Regions from separate parts of the Burkholderia sp. 22PA0099 genome, predicted to be linked through region 1. Evidence: predicted binding sites of a transcription regulator. Region 1 holds the regulator's gene; the other holds the start of a gene.
What was found. Region 1 encodes LexA, which represses DNA repair genes until DNA is damaged. Its sites were predicted from a motif close to ACTGTATNNNNATACAGT; they were not measured.
Positions count from the first base shown of each region.

Region 1 (15,182 bases):
ATATAGACGAGCGCCACGCCCTGCGCCTTGAGCCGGTCGATCTGCGCGAACAGCAGTTCGACCTCGCGCGCGGTCAGCATGGCGGTGGGTTCGTCGAGGATCAGCACGCGGCAGTCGCCGATCAGGTTGCGCGCGATCTCGACCATCTGCTGATGGCCGATGCCGAGCGCGCCGACCGGCGTGTCGGGATCGATCGCATCGAGCCCGACGCGCGCCATCGCCTCGTGCGCGTCGGCCCGCAGCCGGCGCCGGTCGATCACGCCGAAGCGGCGCGGCAGGCGGTTCAGGAACAGGTTTTCGGCAACAGTCAGCGTGGGCAGCAGGTTCAGCTCCTGCATCACCATCCGCACCCCGGCCGCCTCCGCCTCGGACCGGCTGGCCGGCGCGAACGCCTCGCCCGCCAGCCTCAACGTGCCGGCCGTCGGCACCACCAGCCCGCCGACGATCTTCGACAGCGTGCTCTTGCCCGCGCCGTTCTCGCCCGTCAGCGCCAGCGCCTCGCCGGCGTTCAGGGCCAGCGAGACGTCGGCCAGCACCGGCTCCGCGTAGGTCTTGCCGACGCCCGACACCTCGAGCACCGGCCCGCCCCGCGCGGGCGCGGCAGAGGGAATCGTCGCCATGCGCGGCCCTTACTTCTTGACGATCAGGTCGACCGGGGTTTCGACCACGCCCGACAGGTCGGACTGCTTCTTGTGCTCGGAAATCGCCTTCAGCGCGGTATCGATGCCGAACACGGCCTGCTTGGCGGCGTACTGATCGGCCGTGGCCAGCACCCGGCCGTCCTGCAGCATCGGCTTGATCGCATTGATGTTGTCGTAGCCGACCACCATCACCTTGCCCGCCTTGCCGGCCGCGCGCACGGCCGATACGGCGCCGATCGCCATGCTGTCGTTGCCGCACAGCAGCGCCTTCAGGTTCGGATATTCGTTGAGCATGGCCGAGGCCACCGCGTTGCCCTTGTCGATTTCCCATTCGCCCGACTGCACCGACACCACCTTCGCGCCCACCGCCTTCATCGCGTCCTGGAAGCCGGCCGTGCGCTGCTGCGCGTTGGTGGTGGTCGACACGCCTTCGAGAATACCCACCTCGTCGCCGGCCTTCAGGTGCTTGGCCAGGTAGTCGCCGATCTTGCGCGCGCCCTTGCGGTTGTCGGGGCCGACGAACGGCACGTTGAGGTTCTTCGACTTCAGCACGTCCGGATCGAGCCGGTTGTCGATGTTGATGACGATGATGCCGGCATCCACGGCCTTCTTGACCACCGGCACCAGCGCCTTCGAATCGGCCGGCGCCAGCACGATTGCGTCGACCTTCGAGACGATCATCTGCTCGACGATGCGGATCTGGTTCGCGGTGTCGGTTTCGTCCTTGATGCCGTTGGTGACGAGGTCGAACAGCGCCGGATTGTGCTGCTGGTAATCCTTCGCGCCGGTTTCCATGGTCAGGAAGAACTCGTTGGCGAGCGACTTCATGACGAGCGCGACCTTCGGCTTGTGGGCCGACTGCGCATAGGCGCCGAGCGGCGCGACGGCAACTGCGGCGCCGGCAAGCGCGGCGACCAGGACACGGCGGCGAATCTGGAAATCCATGCGTACTCTCCTCACAGGTCTGGGCCCGGCGCCCAAGGTGTGGTTTTCATGTTGAGCAAACGTTTGCCGACCCGATTCGGACAGCGATCGAAAACGGGTCGTGCGGCGACGGGAACGAAGACATTCGCACCACCGGGCCTTTCGATTTCATGACCGGAAACATGCGGTGCGCGCCTCCCGTTCCGTTTTTGTTGGTTCCGGGAAGCGCCTATGCTGGACGTTCGCCGAACGTCGCGCAACAAGGTTTTGCCCTGATTCCGGGAAGCGCGCGAATCGTATGCCGCGCCGCTAAAAAGCAAACCGCCGCGCAGTCCTCGCGACTGCGCGGCGGTTCGGGCGAGGCACGCGCCAGGCAAGCCGGCGCGCGCGATCAGACGGCGGTTTCCTTCAGTTGCGCGGCGACCTCGGCCTCGGTCAGGTGCGGCGCGAACATTTCCAGCAGCTTGTAGGCATACGAGCGCAGGAACGCGCCCTTGCGCAGGCCCACGCGCGTGGTGCTGGCCTCGAACAGGTGCTCGGTATCGAGCGCGACGAGATTGATGTCGCGCTCCGCGTCGTAGGCCATGGCCGCCACCACGCCGATGCCCATGCCCAGTTCCACGTAGGTCTTGATGACGTCCGCGTCGATCGCGGTCAACACCACGTCGGGCACCGCACCGACCTTCGTGAACGCCTGGTCGATATGCGAGCGGCCCGTGAAATCCTGGTCGTAGGTGATGATCGGATATTCGGCGATCTCCTCGAGCGTGAGGTTCTCGCGGCCCACCAGCGGGTGATCCTTCGGCACCACCACGATGTGGTGCCACGAATAGCACGGGAACGTCACGATGTCCGGATAGCGGTCGAGCGCCTCGGTCGAGATGCCGATGTCGGCCTCGCCGCTCAGGATCATCTGCGCGATCTGCTGCGGGCTGCCCTGGCGCAGCGCCAGATGCACCTTCGGGAACACGTCGGTGAACTGGCGGATCACCTTCGGCAGCGCGTAGCGCGCCTGCGTGTGGGTGGTCGCCACCACCAGGTGGCCGCTGTCCTGGTCGGCGTACTGGCGCGCCACGCGGCGCAGGTTCTCGGCGTCGAGCAGCATGCGCTCGATCAGCTGATGCACGGCCTTGCCCGGCTCGGTGAGGCCGGTCAGGCGCTTGCCGCGGCGGATGAAGATATCCACGCCGAGTTCGTCCTCGAGATCCTTGATCTGCTTGGAGACGCCCGATTGCGACGTGTACAGCACGTTCGCCACCTCGGTCAGGTTCATGTTCTGGCGTACCGCTTCCCGAACGAAGCGCAATTGCTGGAAATTCATGGGTCAGCCTCTCATGGGCGTTGTCGTTATCGATGAAAAACCAAACGGCGGCCCGAGCGCGGCCGCCTTGCCGCTATGGTTGCTGTCGGCTCAACGAGCCGGGAACACACGTGCGTGGCGCGGCACCGCCAGCGCACCGTCGCCGACGCCGAGCGCCAGCGCGCGCCAGGTGTCGCGATCGAGTTCGGCTTCGAGCACCGAGCCGCCCGAGCGCGGTTCGAGCTCGATGCGCACCGCGCCGCCGAGCGGCACGACGCGCCGCACGTCCACGGCGATGCCGTCCGAGCGCGCATCGGCGCCGCCGACGATCTGCAGGTCGTGCGGACGCACGTAGGCGTGCGCGCGGCCCGCGAAATCGGCATCCACCGAGATCGGGCCGGCCGCGCCGTCGGCCACGAAGCCGTCGCCGTGCACCGTGCCGTCGAGCTTGTTGGCCGCGCCGAGGAATTCGTACACGAACGCGCTTTGCGGATGATCGTAGACATCCTGCGGGCTGCCGACCTGTTCGACGTGGCCGCGATTCAGCACCACGATCCGGTCGGCCACTTCGAGCGCCTCTTCCTGATCGTGCGTGACGAAGATGGTCGAGATGTGCAGATCGTCGTGCAGGCGGCGCAGCCAGCTGCGCAGCTCCTTGCGGACCTTCGCGTCGAGCGCGCCGAACGGCTCGTCGAGCAGCAGCACCTTCGGCTCCACGGCCAGCGCGCGGGCCAGCGCGATGCGCTGGCGCTGGCCGCCCGACAGCTCGGACGGGTAGCGCGGCGCGAGCCAGTCGAGCTGCACGAGCTTGAGCAGTTCATGCACCTTCTCGCGGATCACGGCCTCCGACGGGCGCTCGTTGCGCGGCTTCACGCGCAGGCCGAACGCCACGTTCTCGAACACCGTCATGTGGCGGAACAGCGCGTAATGCTGGAACACGAAGCCGACCTGGCGCTCGCGCGCGCCGACATCGGCCACGTCCTGGCCTTGCAGCACGACCTGGCCGGCGTCCGCGTGCTCGAGGCCCGCGATCACGCGCAGCAGCGTGGTCTTGCCGCAGCCGGACGGCCCGAGCAGCGCCACCAGTTCGCCGGGCGGGAAATCGAGCGAGACGTCGTCGAGCGCCGTGAAGTCGCCGAATTGCTTGTGCAGATTGCGTACGGTGATACCCATTTCGTGTGCCTCTTCAGGAGTGCGATGCGGCGGCGGCGCGCGCGTTCGCGAGTTCGGCCGACATCCGGCGTTCGGCGAGCAGCTTGAGCGCCAGCGTCACGAGCGCGAGCAGCGCCAGCACCGATGCCACCGCGAACGCGGCCGAAAAGTTGTATTCGTTGTAGAGAATCTCGACGTGCAGCGGCATCGTGTCGGTCTGGCCGCGGATATGGCCCGACACCACCGACACCGCGCCGAATTCGCCCATCGCCCGCGCGTTGCACAGGATCACGCCGTACAGCAGGCCCCAGCGCACGTTCGGCAGCGTCACGCGGCGGAAGATCTGCCATCCCGACGCGCCCAGCACGCGCGCGGCCTCTTCCTCGTCGTTGCCCTGCGCCTGCATCAGCGGGATCAGCTCGCGCGCGACGAACGGGAACGTCACGAAGATGGTCGCCATCACGATGCCCGGCACCGCGAAGATGATCTGGATGTCGTGCGCTTCCAGCCACGGCCCGAGCCAGCCCTGCGCGCCGAACATCAGCACGTATACGAGGCCCGAGATCACCGGCGACACCGAGAACGGCAAGTCGATCAGCGTGGTCAGGAACGCCTTGCCGCGAAACTCGAACTTGGCGATCGCCCATGACGCGCACACCCCGAACACGAGGTTCAGCGGCACCGCGATCGCGGCCACCGTGACCGTCAGCACGATCGCCGACCAGGCGTCCGGATCGGCCAGCGATTCGAAGTAGAAGCCGATGCCCTTGGCCAGCGCCTGCGCGAACACCGCGGCGAGCGGCACCACCAGGAAGCCGGCCAGGAACAGCAGCGCGACGCCGGTCAGCACCCAGCGCGTGACGCGCGACTCGCTGACCGGATTGTGACGGCGCGCCGCCGTGGCGCGCGGCGCGACGTTGCCTGCGGCCAGCGCGGAACCCGGATTGGTCTGGCGGCTCATTGCGCACCTCCCGCCGTGACGGCCGTGGCCGTGGTCGCGGCCGGCGCCGGGCCGCTTGCGCCGCGGCTGGTGCGGCGTTGCAGGACCCATTGCAGCGTGTTGATCAGGAACAGCATCGCGAACGACACCACCAGCATCACCACGGCCAGCGCGGTCGCGCCGGCGTAGTCGTACTGTTCGAGCTTGGTGATGATCAGCAACGAGGTGATTTCGGATTTCATCGGCACGTTGCCGGCGATGAAGATCACCGAGCCGTATTCGCCGAGCGCACGCGCGAACGCGAGCGCGAAACCGGTCAGCAGCGCCGGCAGCACGGCCGGCAGCACCACGCGGCGGAACGTCAGCCAACGCGTCGCGCCGAGGCAGGCCGCGGCTTCTTCCTGCTCGCGCTCGAAATCCTCCAGCACCGGCTGCACCGTGCGCACCACGAACGGCAGGCCGATGAAGGTCAGCGCCACCAGCACGCCGAGCGGCGTAAACGCCACCTTGATGCCGAGCGGCACCAGGTATTGCCCGAGCCAGCCGTTCTGCGCGTAGACGGCGGCCAGCGAAATGCCGGCCACCGAGGTGGGCAACGCGAACGGCAGGTCGACGATCGCGTCCACCAGCCGCTTAAACGGGAACGTGTAGCGCACCAGCACCCAGGCCACCAGGAAACCGAACACGGCATTGATGAGCGCGCCACCGAGCGCCGCGAGGAACGTGAGCCGGTAGGACGCCACCACGCGCGCGGAGGTGGTCGCCGCGACGAACTGGTCCCAGGTCAGCGTGGCCGTTTTGAGGAAGGTGGAGGCAAGCGGTATCAGCACCACGAGGCTCAAATAGGCCACCGTGATCCCGAGCGTCAAGCCGAAGCCGGGCAATGCGCTCGGCTTGCGGAAGGTGTACGTCGTCATGCGAAAGCGCTTCCTAGGTTGACTTGGGAGACGCGGCCGCCGGGAGATTTCCGGGCGGCCGCGCTGGGTGCTGCGTTATATCGGGCCACGCGTGCCGTGTATTGCCGCGCCGCCTCGGGTTCTGCTGCGTGGCGGCGCGCCCCTCGGGAGCGCGCCGCCGGCTTCCGGCTGCGCGCCGGAAGCGTTACTGCGGTTTGTAGATCGAGTCGAACACGCCGCCGTCGGCGAAGTGCGTCTTCTGCGCGTTGGTCCAGCCGCCGAAGGTGTCGTCGACCGTGTACAGCTTCAGCTTCGGAAACTGCTTGGTCAGCTCGGCCGGCACGTCCTTCGAACGCGGGCGATAGAAGTTGCGCGCCGCGATTTCCTGGCCTTCCTTGCTGTACAGGAAGTTCAGGTAGGCCTCGGCCAGCTTGCGGTCGCCCTTCTTGTCGACCACCTTGTCCACCACCGCCACCGGCGGCTCGGCCAGGATGCTGACCGACGGCACCACGATCTGGAACTTGTCCGGACCGAATTCCTTCAGCGACAGGAACGCCTCGTTTTCCCAGGCGATCAGCACGTCGCCGATATCACGTTGCACGAAGCTGGTGGTGGCGCCACGCGCGCCCGAATCGAGCACGCCGGCATTCTTGTAGAGCTTCGAGACGAAATCCTTGGCCGTCTGCTCGTTGCCGCCCGGCTTGTGCAGGGCGTAGGCCCAGGCCGCCAGGTAGTTCCAGCGCGCGCCGCCCGAGGTCTTCGGGTTCGGCGTGATGATCGACACGCCCGGCTTCACCAGATCGTCCCAATCCTTGATGCCCTTCGGGTTGCCCTTGCGAACCAGGAACACGATGGTCGAGGTGTACGGCGAGGCGTTGTCGGGCAAGCGCTTCTGCCAATCCTTGGCGACGATCCCCTTGTTGGCCAGCGCGTCGATGTCCCAGGCCAGCGCCAGCGTCACCACGTCGGCCTGCAGGCCGTCGAGCACCGAGCGCGCCTGCGCGCCCGAACCGCCGTGCGACTGCTTGAACGTGACGGTTTCGCCCGTCTTGGCCTTCCATTCCTTGCCGAAGGCCTGGTTGATGTCCTGATACAGTTCGCGGGTCGGATCGTAGGAGACGTTCAGCAACGTCGTGTCCGCCAGTGCATGCGTGGCCCCGCCCAGCGCCGCCGCGCCGACCGCCAGTGTTGCGATAAGACGGCGAACGCCGCCTGCCAGCCCCGTGTTGCGCTTGACCATCCCGGTGATCTCCAAAGGTTCGTGGATCGTTTTTTGCAATGTCGGGTCAGTCTAGCGAACAGCTTTCATCATTAAAAATAATCGTTATTCATTCTTTTAGAAGAAAAAGTGGTAAAGACCGCCCGACGGACGGTTGAGGCATGGAAACCGGCGCTGGAACGCCCTTTGATGGCGTCGGAACCGGCGTCATAGCGACGAACTTCAAGTAACGCTTGAAATTCCCGAACTACTGTATAAAAATACAGATCACTGTCTATCCATACAGTTGATCATGACCAAACTCACCGCACGTCAGCAGCAAGTATTCGATCTGGTCCGCCGCGCGATCGAGCGCACCGGCTTCCCGCCCACCCGGGCGGAAATCGCGGCCGAGCTGGGTTTCAGTTCGCCGAATGCGGCCGAGGAGCACCTTCGGGCGCTGGCCCGCAAGGGCGTGATCGAGCTGGCCGCCGGCGCGTCGCGCGGCATCCGCCTGCTCGGCCTCGAGGATTCCCCCTATCAGTTCACGCTGCCCCACGCGGGGCTGATGCAGCTTTCGCTGCCGCTGGTCGGCCGGGTGGCGGCAGGCAGCCCGATCCTGGCGCAAGAACACATCTCGCAGCATTACGCCTGCGATCCGGCGCTGTTCACGAGCAAACCCGATTACCTGCTGAAGGTGCGCGGCCTGTCGATGCGCGACGCCGGCATCCTCGACGGCGACCTGCTCGCCGTGCAGAAGCGCACCGAGGCGAAGGACGGCCAGATCATCGTCGCGCGGCTCGGCGACGACGTCACGGTCAAGCGCCTGAAGCGCCATTCCACGGGCCTCGAACTGATTGCCGAGAACCCCGATTACGAAAACATCTTCGTGAAGGCCGGCAGCGCGGAGTTCGCGCTCGAAGGTATTGCCGTCGGTCTGATCCGGTCCGGCGAACTCTGATTCCCGCCGTCCCGCCACGCTGCCCCGATCTGGAGAAACGCCATGGAACGCCTCGCTCGTCTGCTGCCTTTCCGTCAATTCGGTCGTCTGCGCCATCTGCGCGGTCGCACGCCCTGTGCACCGCTCGCGGCTGATGTCGGCGCACCGGCCTCCTCCGGGGCGGCCGAGCCGGCTTCCTTGCTGCCATCGGCGCTGCCGGCCTTTGCCCGCGTTTCGCTGAATGCCGGGCTCCATCACGCCGAGCCGGCTCGGCGCGCGCCGGTACGCGTCTATCACGGGTCGTCGCGGCTCATCATGGTCGGCTCGATCGATGCGGTGTGCCGCATGATCGACGATTGCATCGCCCAGGAACGTTCGGCCGTCTGAGCCGTCTCTGGATACTGACCGTATCCACGCGGAGGCCCCGTGCCCGTTTCCTTATCCCCCGGTTCTTCGCCTCGCCGCGGCTGGCTCAAGCCGCTGGCATGGGTCGTCGTCGCCCTGCTCGTCTTGGCCACGGTGATTTATGCGTTCGCCTCGCCGTATCTCGCCCTGCGCGATCTCAAGCAGGCTGTCGATGCGCGCGATGCGCAGGCGATCAGCCGCTTCGTCGATTACCCGGCGTTGCGCATCAGCCTCAAGCAGCAACTGGCCGATGAGTTGATGCGTCGCATCGATCTCCAACGCCATAACAATCCGCTCGCCATGCTCGGCGCGATGATCGGCTCCGCGCTGATCGGGCCGCTCGTCGATGCGTATGCCACGCCGGAAGGCGTCGCCGCGCTGTTGAGCGGGCTGCCGCCGCGTGGCGATCCGGGCGAACACCCGCCTACGCTCGATCAGCCTGCTCCTGCCCCTGCACCCACGCCTGCACCGCCCGCCTCCGCTGCACCACCGGCCAGCGGCGTGCCAGGCCCGAGCACAGCGCCGCAGGCGAACGCCGCTTATCAGAGCGTTAATGAATTCGTGGTGGTGTATCAGCGTAATGCCGGCGACGCTCGCTACGCGGCGATCTTCCGTCGCAGCGGCCTGTTCGGATGGAAACTGAGTGCGATCGATCTGCATCGCTGATGGTTGACTGCCGCGGCCCGCGCGGCAGAGTCGAGGCGGCCAGCCGCGCCGCCTCAATCATGGCCTCGTCGGCCCCTTCAACGCCTCATGCCGCCGCGCTGGCCGCTGCCTCGCGTTCCTTTGCCCGCTCCTCGCGTTGCTCGTCGGCCGACGAGCAGGCCACGAGGATGCTGCACGACACGCGGTCGAGCAGTTGTGTATTGCCCGCGCCCATCCACCAGCGAGACAAACCGCTGCGGCAGCGATGGCCCACCACCACGAGATCGACGTTGAGCGACTTCGCCAGGTTGGCGATTTCGTCGATCGGATAACCGAACGCGAAATGGCCCTCGGCCTGCACGCCGCGCTCGGTCAGCCAGTCCACGCCTTCCTGAAGAATCTCGCGCGCGGTTTCCTCGAAGCGCCCGCAGGCCACGTCGGTCAGCAGGCCCGCGCTCTGGGCGATGCTCGAACGCATGTCGACGACCGACAGCAGATGCGTCTTCGCCTTCAATTGCAGCGCGAGATCCGCACCGCATCGCAAGGCCTTGCGGCCTTCCAGCGTACCGTCGTAACACAGCAGGATGGTCTGGTAGCTCGACATGATCGCCTCCATGCAGAATCGGTCGACGATTTGATCATGGTGCGCCGCAATTCAGGATGCAAGGGATGGAAAACGCGGACACGCAAATAGTTCGCCGATGCCGGATTGCGGTGCAGGCTTGCACGATCCGGTCGCGCACGGCGAGCCGAAAGCGGGACGCGATGCACTAGAATGGCCGCTTCGTGCCGTCCCTTCGTCGACCTCCCGCCTCCGCGCCCATGTCCGCTGCTCCGATCGAATTTCACGATGTCAAAAAAAGCTTCGGCGACAAACGCGTCGTCGACGGCCTGTCGTTTCACGTGCGGCGCGGCGAATGCTTCGGCCTGCTCGGGCCGAACGGCGCGGGCAAGACCACCACGCTGAGGATGCTGCTCGGCATGACCTACCCCGATTCCGGCACGATCCGGCTGTGCGACGAGCCGGTGCCGGCCCGTGCACGGCAGGCGCGGCTGCGCGTCGGCGTCGTGCCGCAATTCGACAACCTCGATCCCGATTTCAGCGTGCGCGAGAACCTGCTCGTGTTCAGCCGCTACTTCGGGCTGTCGGCGCGCGCGGCGCGCGAACTGGTGCCGTCGCTGCTCGAATTCGCCAAGCTCGAAAGCAAGGCCGACGCGAAGGTCGGCGAGTTGTCGGGCGGCATGAAGCGGCGGCTCACGCTGGCGCGCGCGCTCGTCAACGATCCCGACGTGCTGGTGCTCGACGAGCCGACCACCGGGCTCGACCCGCAGGCACGCCATCTGATGTGGGAGCGGCTGCGCTCGCTGCTCGCGCGCGGCAAGACGATCCTGCTGACGACGCATTTCATGGAAGAGGCCGAACGGCTGTGTCACCGGCTCTGCGTGGTCGAATCGGGCCGCAAGATTGCCGAGGGCGCGCCGCAGGCGCTGATCGAAAGCGAGATCGGCTGCGACGTGGTGGAGATCTACGGCCCCGATCCGGCTGCGCTGCGCGACGAACTCGCGCCGTATGCGACGCGCGCCGAAATCAGCGGCGAGACCGTGTTCTGCTACGTCGACGACCCCGCGCCACTGACGCGCAAACTGAAGGGCCGCACCGAACTGCGCTATCTGCACCGGCCCGCGAATCTCGAAGATGTGTTCCTGCGGCTGACCGGCCGCGACATGCAGGATTGACCACCGATGGATACCGGCCACTCGACACCCGCCCGCGACGCGCACGCCGCCCCCTCGGCCTCGGCTCGTTTCGCGATCGCCCTGCCTGCCAACGGGCGCAACTGGATCGCCGTCTGGCGCCGCAACTATCTCGTCTGGAAAAAGCTCGCGCTCGCCTCGATGATCGGCAACCTGGCCGATCCGATGATCTACCTGTTCGGGCTCGGCATGGGCCTCGGCGTGATGCTCGGCCACGTCGACGGGGTGTCGTATATCGCGTTTCTGGCAGCCGGCACGGTGGGCTCGAGCGTGATGATGTCGGCCAGCTTCGAGGCCATGTATTCGGGTTTCTCGCGCATGCAGGTGCAGCGCACCTGGGAAGCGATCATGCACACGCCGCTCTCGCTCGGCGACATCGTGCTCGGGGAAATCATCTGGGCCGCCAGCAAGGCGATGCTGTCGGGCACGGCGATCATGGTGGTGGCGAGCGGGCTCGGCTACGCGTCGTTTCCGTCGCTGCTGGCGGCGCTGCCCGTAATCGCGCTGGCCGGCCTGGCGTTCGCGAGCCTGGCGATGGTGGTCACGGCGATCGCGCCGTCCTACGACTTCTTCATGTTCTATCAGACGCTGGCGCTCACGCCGATGCTGCTGCTGTCGGGCGTGTTCTTCCCGATCACTCAGTTGCCGGGCATCGCGCAGCACGCGGCCTATGCGCTGCCGCTGGCCAACGCCGTCGATCTGATCCGGCCGGCGATGCTCGGCCGGCCCGCCACCGACGTCGCGATGCATGTCGGCGTGCTGGTGGCGTATGTACTGGGCGGGTTTGTGGTGTCGGCCTGGTTGTTCCGTCGGCGCATGATGCGCTGAACGCAACACGGCGCATGCCGGGACTCAAGCATGCGCCGATGCGCCGCACCGGGGCCGGTACGGCGTGAAACCGGCAAGACGCCGGTTCGGTTACACCCTGTCGCGCGAGGCGCCGACGCCCATCAGGCGTCGTCGTCGCCCCAGGGCATTTCCACGTCGGTCAGGAACGCCACCGTCGCGATCGGGCCGCCTTCCTGGCGCCCCTGCTTGCCGTCGGCGCGATGCCATTCCACGCGAAACACCGTACCGGGATCGTCGGCCAGCAGATAGACCGAGCGCAGTTCTTCCTCGTCGGCATCCTCGACCGGGCCGTCGAACGACACGCGCATGCGCTGCGGCCACAGGCCGTTGGCCGGATCGTAAATGCGATCGCCTTGCGGGATGTCGATGCTGGCCTCGACGCCGATCGTCGACGAGGCCTCGATGATCATTTTGCCGAGCGCATTGAGCACCGCCGTGGCACGCGCGGAATTGGCCTGACGGATTGCGAGATCGCCGCGCGTCAGCGCCTGTTCGAGTTTCGGATGAATCTTCGGTTGCTTCATGCGTAATCCTGATTGCTTCTGGGAATGCCGCCGCGAGGTCGCGGCGACGGTCGAATCTTCGGGTGAATCCTGGGGCGGCTCAGAAACCGAACACCACCGCCGCGATGCCGGCCACGATGCCGAAACCCACCACCAACGCGGCGATCAGCGCCAGCATGCGGGCCGGGAACGAGCGCCACAGCATCGCCAACGACGGCACGCTGACGGGCGGCAGTGTCAGCAGCAGCGCCGCCGCCGGGCCGACGCCCACGCCGAGCGCCAGCATCGCCTGCACGATCGGCACCTCGCCCGCGGTCGGGATCACGAACAGCATCCCGGCGATGGCGAAAGCGACGATCCACAGCGCGGCGTTGCCGACATCGGGACCGACATGCGGAAACAGCCACGCGCGCGCCGCACCGAGCAGCAGCACGAGCACGATGTATTCGGGAATCAGCCGCAGCGTCATGCGCGCCAGCAGCTTCATCCAGCGCACGAACGGATTGCCTTCGGCCGTCTGACCGGCGGCGATCCGCGCCAGCGCGGCTTCGTCCACGGGCTTGGCGTCGACCGAGGCGATCCGGTTCAGCCAATAGCCGATCCCGAACACCATCGCCACGCCGAGCACGACGCGCAGCGCCGTCCATTGCCAGCCGAGCACGAAGCCCATGAACACCAGCGTGGCCGGGTTCAGCACCGTGTTGCCGAGCCAGAACGCCACCGCGCCGCCCGGCGACGCCTGGCGCGCCCGCAAGCCCGCCACCACCGGCGCGGCGCAGCACGTGCACATCATGCCCGGCAGCGACATCAAGCCGCCAGCCACGACGCTGCCGAAGCCGGTGCGGCCCAGCACGCGCGCGATCGCGCGGGCCGGCAGCAGCGCCTGAAGCGCCGAGCCGAGCAGCAGGCCGAGCACCATCGCCTGCCAGATCGCCTTGCCGTAGGCCCACGCGTAATCGAGCGCCGCCTGCCACGACGGCACCGGCGCATGCGCCGCCGTGCCCATCAGGATCGACTGGCCGATCGAATGATGCTCGGCTGCGACAAAGGCGCGGTGGTAATAAGGCGACCACTTCACGTAGAACAGCCCGGCGATCGCGATCAAGGCGAATACTGCCCAGCCGAGCGCGGGTGAAGGAGTGGTCGAGGTCGAGCGGCTTGTGTTCATGTCGAGTGTGGCGTGCGGGCTGGCGGTCCTCGTCGGCGGGCTCGGTCGGCTCGCCCTGTCGTGTCCGCCATGCGGTGAAACGGCATGCGGCGAAGCCGGGATTATCGCATGCGGCACGCGCTCGGCGACGTGCAACGCATGTCGCAATCCACTGCAGCGGCGCCCGATGCGCTGCGCTGGCGGGTGCGGATACAGAAGCGGGCGGACGGTTCATGCCGGCTCAACGCGACGCGAACGTATCGCAGTCGCGCACATCGCCGCGCTGCATGCCGCGCCGCAGCCACGCGACGCGCTGCTCGCTGGTGCCGTGCGTGAACGCGTCGGGCACCACGTAGCCCTGACTGCGCCGTTGCAAGGTGTCGTCGCCGATCGCGGAGGCCGTCTTCAAACCCTGCTCGAATTCGCCCGGCTCGATCAATTGCCGGTTCGCCTGCTGCGCGTTGTAGGCCCACACGCCCGCGAAGCAATCGGCCTGCAACTCGAGCCGCACCGACAGCCGGTTCGCCTGCGTCTGCGACATGCGCTGGCGCGCCGCATCGACCTTGTCGGAAATGCCCAGCAACTTCTGTACGTGGTGGCCGACTTCGTGCGCGATCACGTAGGCCTGGGCAAAATCGCCGCCCGCGCCGAACTTGCGGCGCAGTTCGTCGTAGAACGCGAGATCGATATAGACCTTCCGGTCAGCCGGACAGTAGAACGGCCCCATGGCCGTTTGCCCGGTGCCGCAGGCGGTGGGCGTCGCATGCTCGAACATCACGAGCGTCGGCGGCGAATAGTCGCGATTGAGCTGCGTAGGAAAAACGTGGGACCAGGTGCGCTCGATATTGCCGAGCACCTTGCGTGTGAACACGGCGCGCGGGTCGTTCTGGTTCGCCTGCGAAGGCGTGTTCGCGGCCGGCGCGGGCGCCGTCTGGCCCTGGTCTGCATGCTGGCCTTGCAGCACGGCCGCGCCCTGCAGGATCACGCGCGGATCGACGCCGAAGAAATACGAGGCGGCCAGCGCCACGACGATCGTGCCGATGCCGAGCGTTGCACCACGCCCGCCACCGCCGAACCCGCCGCGGCGGTCTTCGACATTACGGCTTTCGGCTTCGTCATCGAGGCGCATCGCGGCTCCGTTCGTCGGGTTCGCGGCCGGCACGAAGCGCCGCGGGACGCACGAAGTATAGCCAATGGAATGCACCATGACGGCACGCCGCGCCACACTCGCGGCATGGCGCCAGTGCGCCGAATCGGACTGCCTACTCGGGCCGCTGGATGAAACAGGTGGCCGAGCCTTGCGCAATGATCTTGTCGTCGGGGGTCTTCAGCGTGCCTTCGGCCACGCCGAGCGTGCGCGACAGGTGCGTGACGCGCCCTTCCGCGATCAGCTCGACGTCGCGCGGCACCGGGCGCAGCATCTTCACGTGCAGATCCACGGTGCCGTAGCCCACCCCGCGGTCGAGCATCGAATGCACCGCACAGCCCGTCACCGAATCGAGCACCGTCGCCGCGAAACCGCCGTGCACGCCGCCGAGCGGGTTCAAGTGGCGTTCGTCGGCGCGTGCCGTCATCCGCACATAGCCGAGTTCCACGGCATCGAGGCGCATCGGCATGGTTTCGGTGATCGACGGCGCGGGTACGTCACCCGCCGCGGCTGCGCGCAGCAGGTCGATTCCGGAAAAATCGAGCGGTTTCATCAGGAAGCTCCTCGTGGATGGCGATCGGGACAACGTCGGGACGACTTTGTTAGTTCCAAAACAGAACGCATTATTCTGTACCGATTTTGGGGCTGTCAACGGCTGTCGACGCAAGGATTGTGATTTCGAGTGTGCGTTCTATAATCGAACCCACTTTTTGAACAGCGAGGCCGCCGATGAAATGGGA
Region 1 covers NZ_CP163165.1:2,576,814-2,591,995, forward strand. Annotated here, with positions in the region: gene AB4851_RS26830 (sugar ABC transporter ATP-binding protein) at 1-620, opposite strand, end outside; gene AB4851_RS26835 (sugar ABC transporter substrate-binding protein) at 630-1,586, opposite strand; gene AB4851_RS26840 (CysB family HTH-type transcriptional regulator) at 1,957-2,886, opposite strand; gene AB4851_RS26845 (sulfate/molybdate ABC transporter ATP-binding protein) at 2,977-4,038, opposite strand; gene cysW (sulfate ABC transporter permease subunit CysW) at 4,052-4,978, opposite strand; gene cysT (sulfate ABC transporter permease subunit CysT) at 4,975-5,874, opposite strand; gene AB4851_RS26860 (sulfate ABC transporter substrate-binding protein) at 6,059-7,093, opposite strand; gene lexA (transcriptional repressor LexA) at 7,365-8,012, shown strand; gene AB4851_RS26870 (hypothetical protein) at 8,055-8,378, shown strand; gene AB4851_RS26875 (DUF2939 domain-containing protein) at 8,418-9,062, shown strand; gene AB4851_RS26880 (universal stress protein) at 9,148-9,645, opposite strand; gene nodI (nodulation factor ABC transporter ATP-binding protein NodI) at 9,864-10,778, shown strand; gene AB4851_RS26890 (ABC transporter permease) at 10,785-11,624, shown strand; gene AB4851_RS26895 (hypothetical protein) at 11,747-12,169, opposite strand; gene AB4851_RS26900 (permease) at 12,249-13,316, opposite strand; gene AB4851_RS26905 (neutral zinc metallopeptidase) at 13,537-14,424, opposite strand; gene AB4851_RS26910 (PaaI family thioesterase) at 14,558-14,995, opposite strand; gene AB4851_RS26915 (winged helix-turn-helix transcriptional regulator) at 15,172-15,182, shown strand, end outside.

Region 2 (15,182 bases), 1.9 Mb from region 1:
CCGGGGTCGCCGCCCGGCGCGACCGCGTCGGCCGTCACCTCGAAATACGCACCGATCACGAGCGGCAGGCCGAGCGCCTTGGCGGCGACGTGCATGCGCGGCGCGCCGGCCAGCGAGCATTCATCGGTGATGGCGATGCCGCGATAGCCGAGCTTCAGCGCGCGCTCGACCAGCTCGTCGGCCGACGACGCGCCGGTCAGGAACGAGAAATTCGAGCGGCAGAACAGCTCCGCGTAATCGGGCAGGGGCAGCGCGGCCGAGGTCGCCATCGCGTCACCCGAACAGGCCGTGCAGGAACCAGCGCAGCTCGCCGCCCTCTGCGGCCTTGTAGATCCAGTAGCAGGCGCCGTCCTCGTCCTGCGCGACGTGATAGTCGCGCTCGACGTTGCTGCCGTCGAACCAGCCGCCCTCGATGCGCTCGTGCGTCGACATCAGGCGCAGCGGCCCGCGATAGCAGGGCCGGTTCTCGCGCATCGCCAGCGCCACCGGTTCGGCCAGCAGCCAGGCCGGGCGCGGTGCGGCGGCCGGCGCGTCGGGCATGGCGGGCACGCCGCCGCGCCTGGCCGGCATATGCAGCGGCAGCCAGCGGTTCGCCGCTTCGGGCCGGTAATCGGCCGACGGCGCGGCGCGCAACACGTTGTCCGCGCCGAGCCGCGCGCCCAGCAGTTCGACCAGCCGCGCGCGTTCCTCGTGCGTGCGGCCCGGCTCGGGAAACAGATCGACGGGCGGCGGCGCAACCGCCTCGACGCGCGTCGCCACGAGCCGCACCGCGATCACCGCGGCCGGCAGCGCGATGCGCGCGAGCCGCTCGCCGAGCACGCGCAGGCAGTGGGTTTCGTCGCGCGTCGGTTCGGCGAACGCCAGCGCGATCGCGGTGGGCGGCACGGCGGCGCGGCCACGCTCGTGATCGAGATCGAGGCGCAGCGCCGACAGCGACAACTGCCGCGCGGACAGCCAGCCGCCAAGCTGCGCGACGAGCCGGCGCGCGACGAACAGCACCGCCTCGGCATGCTCGACGCGCTCGGGCAGTTCGAGCCGCACATCGAATTCGGGGGGAATCGGCAGCCACGCGAACGGCTCGGGCAGCTCGCCATAGGCGCGATCGAGCGCGGCCAGCAGTTCGGGGCCGCAGCGGCGTTGCAGGCCCGCGCGCGGCAACCGGCGCAGGTCGGCCAGCACCGTGCAGCCGAGCCCGTCGAACCAGCCGGCATACGGGCGCGCGGCCGGCATCAGCACGCACGGCAGCGCATCGAGCACGCGTTGCAGCGACGCATGGCGCGCCACCCGCCGGCTGATGGCGCGCCGCCAGGCGCGCGCCATCAGCCATGCACCACGGCCGGTGGGCGCGGCGCTCACACGCGCCGCATAACCGAGCGCCTCGAGCGAGGCGCGCACCTGGCGGCACAACGACGGCAGGCCGCCGAACAGGCGCAGGCTCGGGCCGACATCGACGATCAGCGTCGCTTCCTCGTCGAGCGCGACCGACGGCGAGAAGCGCAGCAGCGCGAGCGCGACCGCGCGCAACGCGTCGGCCTCGCGGGCCGGATCGCGCTCCACCATGCGCGTGTCGGGCGCGAGCGTCAGCACGCCGCCGCGCTTCATGCCGGCACGCACGCCGCGCGCACGCGCCGCCGCATCGGCCAGCAGCACCACGCCCTGTTCGAGCACGGCGCGGCCGGCCTCATCCTCGGACGGCGGCGCGCACACGTCGAGCGACAGGCGCGGCAGATGGATGCCGAGCAAGACGCGCATAACGTCCCTCCACGATCGGCGACGGCAGCGCCAGTTCGAGCGGTGCGGCGCTGGCCGGCCCGCGCCGCTTGACGATTTCGACCGTCACGCCCGCCGGCGAAGGATGCACCGCCAGCCGCAGCACGGCCGGCGACGGCTGCTGCGCGGCCGCGAGCGGGCGCAGCATGACGAACAGCGTGTCGCCCGCGCGCGCGGCCGCCAGATGCAGGCGGCGCAGCACGTCGGCCGGCGCGGCCTCCATTTGCCAGAACAGCAGCGCGCCACAGCATCCGGCCTTCAGCGTTTGTTCGGCTGTCCACAGGGCGTCGCGCCGATTGCCTGTGCGCAACCACAGCAGGGCATCGAGCGGCACGCCGAGCGCGGCGAGCGCCGCCGCGTGCGGCGGATGCGGCGGCGCGACCAGGGCCAGCGGCCGCCGCTCGGCCACCGTGCCGGCCAGCCCCGGCGCGAGCAGACGCATCTCGCCGCAGCCCGCATGCGGCACAAGCAGCTCGACGAGCGCGCCGACCGGCCAGCCGCCGCCCGGCAGCTCGGCCGACAGCGCCGGATAGCCGGTGCCGACCGTGCGCGCGCCGCCCCGGGCGAGCTGGGAGCCGCGCCAGAGCGAAGGATGCAGCGATTCGAGGGGAACGGAGGCGGACGACATTGGGCAGACGGGCAGGCGGTGTGAAGCCGACAATAACTGTATATTTATACAGTATATGAGAAGCCGTCCGGCGACGCATGATTTTCGAGAAACAATTTCAGGGGCCGGAAGCGGTATCGAAAACCGTATCGCCAACCGGCGCCGTAAACGACGAAAGGCCCCGCAGGGCCTTTCGGTCAAACCAGGGAAACGCGGCGGTCGCTCAGAACGACGGCACCATCGAACCCTTGAATTCCTTGAGGATATAGGCGCGCACTTCCGGCGACTGGTAAGCCGCCACGAGCTTCTTCACCCACGGCTGGTTCTTGTCCTGCGCGCGCACGGCGATCAGGTTCGCGTACGGGCTGGTCAGCGATTCGAGCGCGATCGCATCCTTGGTCGGTTGCAGGTTCGCGGCGATCGCGTAGTTCGTGTTGATCACGGCCGCATCCACATCGCCGAGCACGCGCGGCAGTTGCGCCGCATCGAGTTCGGTCAGCTTCAGCTTCTTCGGGTTGCTCGTCACGTCGAGCACCGTCGCGTTGTTGCCGCCGGTAGCCGCACCGGCCTTCAGCTTGATCACGCCTTGCGATTGCAGCAGCAGCAGCGCGCGGTTCTCGTTCGACGGATCGTTCGGCACCGCGACCTTCGCGCCTTCCGGCAGGTCCTTCAGCGATTTGAACTTCTTCGAGTAGACGCCGATCGGCGAGATGTAGGTCAGGCCCGCGCTGACGAGCTTGTAGCCGCGCTGCTTCACCTGGCTGTCGAGGTAGGGCTGGTGCTGGAAGCTGTTGGCGTCGAGATCGCCCGAATCGAGCGCCGCGTTCGGCTGCACGTAATCGTTGAATTCGATGACCTTCACGTTCAGGCCTTGCTTCTCCTTCGCGACCTTCTGCACGACTTGCCAGACCTGCGCATCGGGGCCTGCGACCGTGCCGACCTTGATCACCTTGTCCTGCGCCTGCGCGCCGAACGACACACCCAGGGCCGCGCTGGCGGCGACGGCGGATACCACTTTCAGGAGATTGCGACGCTTCATCATTTGTTGTTCTCGCTTGCTGTATTGCTGTTGCTTTACCGGATATGAGCAGCGCGGCTCGTGGCCGCCCGCCCGTCAAGGATGCGAATGGTGTCACAGGATTCGCGCCAAGTGAAATACATCCCGCTCATATGGGTATGCCTGGCGGCGCGAATCCATGCTGCGAATCGTCGCAGCGAATCGACGCGCGACGCACGGGCCTCGAAGCGGCTGTGCTACAAAGCAGATCGGCGCGGCGCACAGGCCGCCGCCCTCCCGGACAGGACCCCGAATGTACGTCATCGATTTCCACTACACGGCCTCGCGCGATCGCATCGACGCGGCGCTCGACCGGCATCGCGCCCATCTGCAGATTCATTTCGACAGTGGCGTGTTCATCGCCTCGGGGCCGAAGGTGCCGCGCGACGGCGGCGTGATTCTCGCGGCGCGCATCGAACGCGAACGGCTCGACGCGATCCTCGCCGAAGATCCGTTCGTACTGGAGGGGCTCGTGACCTACACCGTCACCGAATTCAGGACCACCCGCGTGGCGGCGGGGCTGAACCTGCCGGCGCTGCCCTGAGCGCGCGCCGGCCGCCGCCGCGCACTCAGCCGAGCAGCAGCTTCAGGTCGTGCACCCACGGCCCCGCGCCCTGCCCGTCGCGCACGAACAGGCGCAGCTTGCCGTCGGGATCGAACACGTAGCTGGCCGCGGTGTGGTCCATCGTGTAGCTGCCGGGCGTCTTGCCCGGTGACTTCGCGTAGTAGATGCGGAACGCCTTCGCGACCTGCTTCAGTTGCGTATCGTCGGCCGGCCGCAGCGCGACGAACGACGGGTCGAACGCGGCCACGTATTGCGCGAGCAGCGCGGCCGTATCGCGCTCGGGATCGACGCTCACGAGCAGCACCTGCACGCGTCTGGCATCGGGCCCAAGCGTCTGCATCGCCTGCGCCAGGTCGGCCATCGTGGTCGGGCAAATATCGGGGCAATGCGTGTAGCCGAACACCAGCACCACCGCGCGGCCCTTGAAATCGGCCAGCGTGCGCATCTTGCCGGCCGTATCCGGCAACGCGAAATCCTTGCCGAACTGCGTATTGCCGGTGATGTCGAGATTCTGGAAGGCGGGTTGCGGCTGGCAGCCCGCGAGGCCGGCGGCCGCGCTGCCCGCCAGCAGGCAGGTTGCGGCGGCGGCAAGCAGGCGGCGCCGCCGCGCGAAGCGGGAAGGCGACGTCACGTGGCGCTCAGAAACCGAGAGCCGGACGCGCGTAGTGGTCGATCAGCAGCGCCGCGAACAGCAGCGACAGATACACGATCGAATAGCGGAAGGCGCGGCGCGCGAGTTCATCGGAGTAATCGACGTAGACCTTCCACGCATAGGCGAGGAACACCGCGCCGAGCACCACCGCACTGGCCAGATAGACCACGCCGCTCATGCCCGAGATGAACGGCATCATCGTCACGACGAACAGGATCACCGTGTAGAGCAGGATATGCAGGCGCGTGAACTTCGAGCCGTGCGTGACCGGCAGCATCGGCAGGCCCGATTGTTCGTAATCCTTGACGCGATAGAGCGCGAGCACCCAGAAGTGCGGCGGCGTCCAGACGAAGATGATCAGCACGAGGATCCACGCGTCGCCGGGGACGCTGCCCGTGACGGCGGCCCAGCCGAGCGCCGGCGGCATCGCGCCCGAGGCGCCGCCGATCACGATGTTCTGCGGCGTGGCCGGCTTGAGCAGCAGCGTGTAGATGACCGCGTAGCCGACAAACGTGGCGATCGTCAGCCACATCGTCAGTGCGTTGGTGAACGTGTAGAGCGTCCAGGCACCGGCGCCGCCGAGCACCGCGGAGAACGCGAGGATCTGCGGCGAGGTGATCTCGCCGCGCGCCGACGGCCGCCAGGCGGTGCGGCGCATCTTCGCGTCGATCTTCTGCTCGACGAGGCAATTGATGGCGAACGCGCCGCCGGCCAGCAGCCAGATGCCGATGGTGCCGCCGATCAGCACGCGCAACGGCACCATGCCGGGCGTGGCGAGGAACATCCCGATGACCGCGCAGAACACGGCAAGCTGGGTGACACGCGGCTTCGTCAGCGCGAAATACTGAGACAGGCGGCTGCCGGGGGACTGGGAAAGCGAGGATTCCATGGGCGCTTGGCGTCGTCAGGCGCGCGCGATGTCGCGCGTGGGGAGCGCGACGCGGCTGGAGCGACTTGAAAGGATTCGAAAGTTTAACATGATCAGCAACAGCAACAGGATCGCTGCCCCGCCGTTGTGGGCGACGGCGACGGGCAGCGGCCACTGCAGCACGATATTGGTCAGCCCCGTCACGAACTGGATCGCGACCACCAGCAGCACGCCGTCGGCGGGCCGCCGCAGCGACGCATAGCGGCGCATGCGCCACGCGAACACCACCAGGAACGCGATCACGACGAACGCGAACGTGCGGTGGGTCCAGTGGATCGCCACCAGTGCGTCCTGCGTGATCGCCTCGCCGTTGCCGGCCATGCCGAGCGCGCGCCACAGATGGAAGCCGTGCGCGAAATCCATCGGCGGGACCCACTGGCCGTTGCAGGTCGGGAAATCGGTGCAGGCGAGCACCGCGTAATTGGTGCTGACCCAGCCGCCCAGCGCGATCTGCACGACCAGCAGCAGCAGCGCCGCGAGCGCCGCGGCGCGATGGCGGCCCGCGTCCGGGTCGTACGCCGGCAGCGGCGTCATGCGCGCCGCGAGCCAGCCGAGCGAACCGAGCAGGGTCAGGCCGAGCAGCAGGTGGATCGTCACGATCACGGGTTGCAGCTTCATCGTTACCGTCCAGGCGCCGAACGCGCCCTGCACGAGGATCAGCAGCAGCAGGCCGGTGGGCCACCACGGCGACACCGACAACGGCCGGCGCCGCGCGCGCGCCACCCAGGCGATCAGCACCTGCGCGATGATCAGCACGCCGATCGCCATCGCGAAATAGCGGTGGATCATCTCGATCCAGGCCTTCGACATGCTGACCGGCCCCGACGGCATCGCCAGATGCGCGGCCGAGATCGCCGCGTGCGCAATGAACGGCGACGAGGTGCCGTAGCAGCCGGGCCAGTCGGGGCAGCCGAGGCCCGAATCGGTCAGGCGCGTGAAGCCGCCGAACATCACGAGATCGAGCGTGAAGAAGGTCGTCATCCAGACGAGCTTGCGGAACTTGTCGTCGTCGGCCTTCACCCACACATAGGACAGGGGCAGAAGCGCGATCGTCAGGCCGATCAGGCCGAGTTGCAGTAGGTACATCCAGAATTCTCGTTGCGCCGCACAGCGTGGCCCGGCCTCAACCGATGCTCGACCACTTGAGCAGCTTCGTCACGTCGTTCTTGATCTTGCTGGGGTCGGGATCCTTCGGGAACCGCATCATCAGGTTGCCGCTCGGGTCGACCAGATAGATGTGATCCGTGGCGTGCGTGCCGGCATCGGCGGGCAGCCAGGCCTCGACCGCGGCGGGATCGACGACGAAGCGCCGCGTGTCCGGATAGGCCGACAGGAACTTTGCGTCGACGGGCACGGCATCGCTGCGCAGCCAGACCGGGACGATCCGCTGCCGCTCGCCGCCTTGCGTCGCGCGCACCTGCCGCATGAAGTACAGTTTCCGGGCGCACGCATCATCGCACAAACCACCGTTTTCCATCACCAGCAGCCAGACGCCGCGCAGCGACGCGAGCGGCACCGTGCGGCCGGTTTCGTCGGTCGCCGTCAGGCCGGCCGGGATCGGCCGCTGCGGCGAGATCAACGTGCCGTAGTTGGTGGAACCGCCACGGGGCTTGACGACGTAGTACGTGAAATAGGATGCGATGACCGGCGCGGCGCAGATCAGGAACAGCGCGAGCAGCACCCAGCGGCCGCGCCGCCACGAGCCATTCTGCGACGATGTGCCGCGCCCGGTTTGGGCCGGCGCCGGGCGGGAAGACGGGGTCGACACGGCATCGTTCTCCATACGAATCTCATTCGAAGTGCGACGCGACGCGCCGCCCGGTTCTGCTTCAGGTATCTCGAGCCACGCCTGAGGCAGTCTTGCGGGCCGCACGCCGCGCGGCATACAGGCCCGCCACGGCGGCAGCCGCCGCCATCGCCCACCACTGCACCATGTAGCCGTAGTTGCGGCCGACATCCTGCGTCGGCTGCGGCCAGTCGCGCACCAGGCCGTCGTCGCCGTGGCTGGTCTGCTGGATCACGTAAGGCAGCAACGGCAGCCCTGTTTCGCGCGCGAACTCGGCCACGTCGAGGTTCTGCCGGATCGGCTGATGCGCGGCCGAGCCACCGCTGCCGAGCTCGAACGCACGCGACGCATCGGCGCGCGCGATACCCTCGATCGTCACCTCGCCCGGCGGTGTCGCGAACGGCGCGATCGTCGTGCGTTCGGCCAGATTGCGCGGCAACCAGCCACGGTTGACGAGCACGTAGGCGCCGTCGGCGAGCCGCATCGGCATCACCACATAGAAGCCGGGCTGATCGCGGTACGCGCGATTGTCGAGAAACACGGCGTCGGCCGCAATCAGGCGCCCGGTCGCACGCACGCGATGAAACTCCACCGCCTGCAGCGTCACCGGCGCAGCGCCCGCGACGAACGGCGCCGCATGTTCATAACGCGTCACGTTCGCTTCCAGCGCTTCCTTCTGATGCGCACGATCGCGTTGCCAGAAGCCGAGCCGCACGGTCAGCGCAATCACCGCGAGAATCAGCAGCGCGGGCAGCCAATGCAGCTTCATCTTCGGACTCCAGAACATTCGCATCCGCTGGAGCGAAGTGCGATAATCGTCCGGTCGTCGACGAACCGCCGGTCAACGGTAAGTGCCATGCACATCCTCGTTCCCATCGCGTTTGCGCTGATCCTCGCAAGCCTCGCGTCAGCCCTCTATTTCATGATGCACGACCGTGGCCACACCAAGCGCATGGTCTGGTCGCTCGCCACGCGCGTCGGGCTGTCGATCTCGCTGTTCCTGTTCATCCTGTTTGCAAACTGGATGGGCTGGATTCACTCGACCGGCATCCCGATGGGCCGCTGAAGCCGGCCCGCCCACGCCTCGCGCTTACGACAGCCAGTACACCACCACGTACAGGCCGAGCCACACCACGTCCACGAAGTGCCAGTACCACGCCGCGCCTTCGAACGCGAAGTGGTGATCGGCCGTGAAGTGCCCGCGCAGCATCCGCACCAGCACCACCGTCAGCATCGTGCCGCCGAGGAACACGTGGAAGCCGTGGAAGCCCGTCAGCAGGAAGAACGTCGAACCGTAAACCCCCGAGGCCAGCGTCAGATTCAGCTCGTGGTACGCATGAAAATATTCGAAGCCCTGCAGAAACAGGAACGAGACGCCGAGCACGATGGTGGCGGCCAGCCAGGCGATCGCCTTGCGGCGGTGATCCTCGCGCAGCGCGTGGTGCGACACCGTCAGCGTCGCGCCCGAGGTCAGCAGCAGCGCGGTATTGATGGTCGGCACCGGCCACGGCCCCATGGTGCGGAAGTGCCCGGCCAGCGCGGCCGGCCCCTCGTTCGGCCATACCGCGCTGAAGTCCGGCCAGATCAGCCGGTAATCGAGGCTGCCGAGCTGATGCATCGCGATCTCGCGCGCATAGAACAGCGCGCCGAAGAACGCGCCGAAGAACATCACCTCGGAGAAGATGAACCAGCTCATGCTCCAGCGGTACGACTTGTCGACGCGCTGGCCGTACATGCCGCCCTCCGATTCGGAGATCGCATCGCCGAACCAGTGATAGAGCACGAACAGCACCCACAGCAGGCCGAGCACCACCGTGATCGGCGCCCATCCGTGGCCGTTGATCCAGAGCGCCAGCGAACCGAGCATGACGAGCAGGCCGAGCGCCGCGCTGATCGGATATTGCGACGGATGCGGCACGAAATAGTAAGGGCTTTCGTTATGAGCGCTCATGCTTGATTCTCCACTTCAGTCCAGTTGAGTCCGGATCACCCGGACCGCCGCGCGAGCGCAACGCCTCGCGCCGTTGTTCCTGCCGCTACCCCACCACCGCCCGCACGATCAGCAACAACACGCCGATGAACAGCGCCGCCGCGACCAGTGCGACCAGCAGCACATGCAGCGGATTCAGCGATTGCGCGTCCGCCTCCAGATCGCTGCGCTTGCGCACGCCGAAGAACGACCACAACACCGCCTTGAACGTCTTGCCGATCGAGCCTTGTGCCATGACCTCTCCCGCCTGCATTGCATTCGCCGTGCAGCCCTGCCGCGTCACGCGCCCTGGCTGGCCTGCACGGCCGCCACCGGCGCCGGCTTGTTCAGTTCGAAAAACGTGTAGGACAACGTGATGGTTTTCACATCCTTCGGCAGCGCCTTGTCGATCACGAACACCACCGGCATCTTGCGCGACTCGTTCGCCTTCAGCGTCTGCTGCGTGAAGCAGAAGCACTCGATCTTCTTGAAGTACTCGGTCGCCTGCTTCGGCGCGTAGCTCGGGATCGCCTGCGCGACGACCGGCCGGTCCTGCCCGTTGGTGACTTCGTACACCACCGTCATCACCTCGCCCGGATGCACGTCGAGGCTGCGCTGCTCGGGCCGGAAGCCGAGCGGCCCGCGCGCGTTCGCATCGAGTTCGACCGACACCGTGCGACTCAGGTCGACCTGCGTGTTGCGCGCCTCGCGCGCGCTGACATCGCGCTGCACGAGATTGTTGATGCCGGTCGCCTGACAGATCGCGCGATAGATCGGCACGAGCGCAAAGCCGAAACCGAACATCAGCGCCGCCACGATCACGAGCTTGATCAGCATCGTGCGGTTGAACAGGCTGTCGGCCTCGGCGATCGATTTCGACATGGTGAGGAATCCTCTCTGTCTGGGCCGGCGTCTACATCATGAGGTCGAAGCGATCCACTGATTGGCGACGGCGGCAATGAAGAATACGGCGACCACGGCAAGCAAAATCAGGCCGAGGCGCTTGTTGCCCGCGCGGATCTGCGCGGGTGTGCGTGCTTGTGAAGAGTGGCGGGTCATCGGCTCGGGCGGGTGGTGGGCGCCGCCGCCCGGGCCGGGCGACCAGCGCATGGTGCGTCAGTCGACCGTCGGCGGGTGCTCGAAGGTATGAAACGGTGCCGGGCTCGGGACCGTCCATTCCAGGCCGGTCGCCCCATCCCACGGCTTGTCGCCGGCTCGCTCCAGCTCGCCCCCGCCGCGATAGGCGGGCAGCACCACCGCGAACAGGAAGTACACCTGGGCAAGACCGAAGCCGAACGCGCCGATCGTCGCCACTTGGTTGAAATCGGTGAACTGCGCCGGGTAATCGGCGTAGCGGCGCGGCATGCCGGCCAGGCCGACGAAATGCATCGGGAAGAACGTGACGTTGAAGAAGATCATCGTCGCCCAGAAGTGGATCTTGCCGCGCATCTCGTTGTACATCCAGCCGGTCCATTTCGGCGACCAGTAGTACCAGCCCGAGAACAGCGCAAACAGCGAGCCGGCCACCAGCACGTAGTGGAAATGCGCCACCACGAAATAGGTGCCGTGATACTGGATGTCGAGCGGCGCCATCGCGAGCATCAGGCCCGTCAGGCCGCCGAACGTGAACACGAACAGGAAGCCGATCGAGAACAGCATGGGCGTCTCGAAGCTCAGCGAACCGCGCCACATGGTGGCGACCCAGTTGAACACCTTCACGCCGGTCGGCACCGCGATCAGCATCGTCGCGTACATGAAGAACAACTGGCCCGTGACCGGCATGCCGGTGGCGAACATGTGGTGCGCCCACACCATGAACGAGAGAATCGCGATCGAGGAGGTGGCGTACACCATCGAGCTGTAGCCGAACAGCGGCTTGCGCGAGAACGCCGGGATCACCTGGGAGACGATCCCGAACGCCGGCAGGATCATGATGTAGACCTCGGGATGCCCGAAGAACCAGAAGATGTGCTGGTACATCACCGGATCGCCGCCGCCGGCCGCGTTGAAGAACGAGGTGCCGAAGTGACGGTCGAACAGCACCATCGTGATCGCCCCCGCCAGCACCGGCATCACGGCGATCAACAGGTAGGCCGTGATCAGCCAGGTCCACGCGAACATCGGCATCTTCATCAGCGTCATGCCGGGCGCGCGCATGTTGAGGATGGTCACGACGATGTTGATGCCGCCCATGATCGACGAGGCGCCCATCAAGTGCACCGCGAAGATGGCGAAATCCATGCCCGGCCCCATCTGCGTCGAGAGCGGCGCGTAGAGCGTCCAGCCGGCCGCCGTGGCGCCGCCCGGCGCGAAGAACGAACCGACCAGCAGCACCGCCGCCACCGGCAGCAGCCAGAAGCTGAAGTTGTTCATGCGCGCGAAGGCCATGTCCGACGCACCGATCTGCAGCGGGATCATCCAGTTCGCGAAGCCGACGAACGCCGGCATGATCGCGCCGAACACCATGATCAAGCCGTGCATGGTGGTGAGCTGGTTGAAGAATTCGGGGCGCATGATCTGCAGGCCCGGCTCGAACAGCTCGGCGCGGATGCCGAGCGCCATCACGCCGCCCGACAGGAACATCACGAACGAGAACAGCAGATACAGCGTGCCGATGTCCTTGTGATTCGTTGCGAACAGCCAGCGGCGCCAACCATGCGGCAGCGCGTGCGCATGCTCGTCGTGCGCGTGGTCTGCGGGTACGTCGTGTCCAATGCTAGACATGGATGTCTCCTAATTCGTATTCCGATGCCGTCGGTCAGGACGACGAACGGTGGCTCAGGCGGCCGGTGCGATCTGTACCCGTCGCGCTTGTCTGGCGTCGGCGCCACCCGTGATCGCTTGCGGCTTTTGCAGCACGATGCGGCCCTCGGCCACGCCCGCGGCCTTGAGGGCGTCGCGCACGGCTTGTGCGCGGCGCTTGGCGAGATCGGCATTGGCAGCCGCCGACCCCGTCTTGTCCGTGTAACCCGACAACGTGAGCTTCGCATCGGCATGCGCGCTCGCATATTGCGCCGCCGCGTCGATCACGGCCCGGGCGTCACCCGGCAGGTCGCTCTTGCCGGTGTCGAAATAGACCGCGGCGGGCAGCGCGGCGGTTTGCGCCGCATCCGCCGCACCGGCATCCGACGCGCCCGTTGCCGCCGCAGCCTGCACCGATGCTTCGGATGCCGATGCATTCGCGGCCGGCGCGTTGCCGGCGGCCGGTGCCGCGCCGCCTTCGGGCATCTTGCCGTTGCGCGCGTCGGTCACCTGCTTCGGCTGCAGCGCGTCGCCCATGTGGTTGCCCCAGGCATTGCGTTCGTAGGTGATCACCGAGGCCAGATCGACATCGGACAGCGACGCCCAGCTCGGCATCGCGCCCTTGCCGTGCAGCACGATGTCGAGGTGCCCGGCGATCGGGCCGGTGGCGATCTTGCTGCCGTCGATGGCCGGGAACGCACCGAGGCCCTTGCCGTTCGGCTGGTGGCAGGCCGCGCAATTGGCCTTGTAGACGTCCTCACCGTGCGCCATCAGCTCGGCGCTGGTCCAGACCTTGTTCGGATCGAGCGTCGCGGCAGCGGCCTTGGCCTTTTCGTCCTTGACCCATTTGTCGTAATCGTCCGCCGACACGACCTTCACGACCACCGGCATGTAGGCGTGTTCCTTGCCGCACAGCTCGGTGCAGGAGCCGCGATAGGTGCCGATCTTGTCGGCCTTGAACCAGGCGTCGCGCACGAAGCCCGGGATCGCGTCCTGCTTGACGCCGAACGCCGGCACGGACCATGAATGGACCACGTCGTTGGCCGTGGTGATGATGCGGATCTTTTTGTCGACGGGCACCACGAGCGGGTTGTCGACTTCCTGCAGGTAGGTATCGCTGATCGGCTGCTGGCCGTTCACTTCGCTGCGCGGGGTGGTCAGCGTCGACACGAAGCTGATGCCCTCGCCCGGCCCCTTCACGTAGTCGTAGCCCCACTTCCACTGATAGCCCGTGACCTTGACGGTCAGATCGGCGTTGGTGGTGTCCTTCATGGCGACCACGGCCTTGGTGGCCGGCAGCGCCATCAGCACGACGATCACGAACGGCACGATCGTCCAGATGATTTCGACGGTGGTGCTTTCATGGAAATTCGCGGCCTTGTGGCCGCGCGATTTGCGGTGTGCGAAAACCGAATAGAACATCACGCCGAACACGCCGACGAAGATCACCGTGCAAAGGATCAGCATCATGGTGTGCAGGTCGTACAGTTCCTGCGCGATCTTCGTGACGGGGGGCTGGAGGTTGATCTCGTTGACGCGCGGCCCACCGGGGCTGTCGCCGACGGCCAGGGCAGCGCCGGACGCGAGTAACCCGCCTACCGCCAGCAAACCAATGAGGGCGCGATTGATTGTTTTCATGATTTCCTTACCCAAAATTGTCATTCCTACCCTCCCCCCACCCGCCCACGATGCCGGCGGCCGCCCCGATCAGCCGCATCGCCTCAACGACGCATGCAACTCACGAGCGAACTGGGCTCGCCGATATTGAGCGAGGTACTGCCCGACCACGACGCTCTGCCCGCGCGACACGACCCTGACCGGATCGCGCGGCGACGCCCCCGGTTCGACCCGCACCCAGCACGGGTTGAACTCGAAGCGCGTCAGTTGCTCGGCGCTCATCCGCTCGATCAGCAGACGATGCGGAAACAACCTGATGCGTTCGTAATCGACTGCGTGGCGCGCATAGATGGCGAATGCCGCGCCGACTGCCAACAACTCCGCGCCGGTGAATGGCAGCACGAGCCAGGCGCCGCGCCACCACAACAGCACGGCGATCGCGAGCGAGAACACGGCCAGCGACACGTAACACGCCACGAACTGGCGCGGCGAAACCGAACAATTGCGCTTGATGAGCCAATCCATCAAAACTGTTTCGGTGTCCGAGATACCTGTCGTTCCACTCATCGCTGCCTCTCGCGATCGGCATCGAAGCTGGCCCGAAACGGGCCTGCAGCCCTGTATTGCGGGGCGTTTACAGAATGGCAAACTGACGCATTATAGGCGTGAAAAACCGCATCTACAAGCAAGCCCCCGGCGCCGCCAAACCCATGCTGGACAAGCGTTTCAAGCATTTTAGGAGACTTTTTGGCGTCGTTTTCGAGCGCTAATTTCCGGCATAACGAAACCCCTCTTTACCGCATTAAATATTCTTGCGAGGGCCGCGTCCGATATCTTCCAGACGCACGATTCCATGACCTTCCGCGGTCATGCGCGGCGTGGCTTTCCAGGCGTGTCCGTAGATCACTTCAAAGCTCAAGGCGATGGTGCCGTCGTCGCGCCGACGCGCTTCGAGCGCATCGACCAACGCACGATAGGTGCGTGCCGGCAGGCGTTCGCCCGCGCCGCGCGCGAACGGATAGGCGCCCCAGCGCCGCACGTCGGCCAACAGCGAGGCGGCCGACTTGTAGGTGATCGTCAACGCTTCCTGATCCATCACGGGAATCTCGAAACCGCTTTCGACGAGCATGTCGCCGAGATCGTGCATGTCGACGAAGTCGATCACGTGTGGGCGCGGCGCGCAATCGGTAACGGCCTCAGCATCGGCATAAGCGGCACGCAATTCGCGCAGCGTATCGGGGCCGAGCGTGCTGAACATCAGCAGGCCACCCACGCGCAGCACGCGCTGCCATTCGGGAAACACGAGGTCCGGGCGCGAGTGCCAGTGCAGCGCGAGATTCGACCAGACGAAATCGAACGCACTGCCCGCGAACGGCAACGCCGCGAAATCGGCCTGCGCGAGACGCGGCCCGCGCTGGCCGAGCGCCTTCGACAGCGAGGCCGGCAGGAACCGCCGCCAGCTCGTATCGGCCGATTCCTGCGAGGCCGC
Region 2 covers NZ_CP163165.1:649,645-664,826, reverse strand. Annotated here, with positions in the region: gene AB4851_RS18265 (error-prone DNA polymerase) at 1-269, opposite strand, end outside; gene AB4851_RS18260 (Y-family DNA polymerase) at 274-1,752, opposite strand; gene imuA (translesion DNA synthesis-associated protein ImuA) at 1,682-2,398, opposite strand; gene AB4851_RS18250 (MetQ/NlpA family ABC transporter substrate-binding protein) at 2,601-3,416, opposite strand; gene AB4851_RS18245 (YciI family protein) at 3,688-3,978, shown strand; gene AB4851_RS18240 (SCO family protein) at 4,004-4,630, opposite strand; gene cyoE (heme o synthase) at 4,638-5,540, opposite strand; gene AB4851_RS18230 (COX15/CtaA family protein) at 5,556-6,665, opposite strand; gene AB4851_RS18225 (SCO family protein) at 6,703-7,362, opposite strand; gene AB4851_RS18220 (SURF1 family protein) at 7,409-8,134, opposite strand; gene AB4851_RS18215 (twin transmembrane helix small protein) at 8,222-8,431, shown strand; gene AB4851_RS18210 (cytochrome c oxidase subunit 3) at 8,456-9,316, opposite strand; gene AB4851_RS18205 (DUF2970 domain-containing protein) at 9,402-9,590, opposite strand; gene AB4851_RS18200 (cytochrome c oxidase assembly protein) at 9,635-10,216, opposite strand; gene AB4851_RS18195 (cytochrome oxidase small assembly protein) at 10,253-10,393, opposite strand; gene ctaD (cytochrome c oxidase subunit I) at 10,451-12,058, opposite strand; gene coxB (cytochrome c oxidase subunit II) at 12,113-13,738, opposite strand; gene AB4851_RS18180 (DUF2244 domain-containing protein) at 13,784-14,260, opposite strand; gene AB4851_RS18175 (methyltransferase domain-containing protein) at 14,496-15,182, opposite strand, start outside.
Region 2: the regulator LexA is predicted to act here: its motif matches at 2,434-2,451, upstream of imuA (translesion DNA synthesis-associated protein ImuA).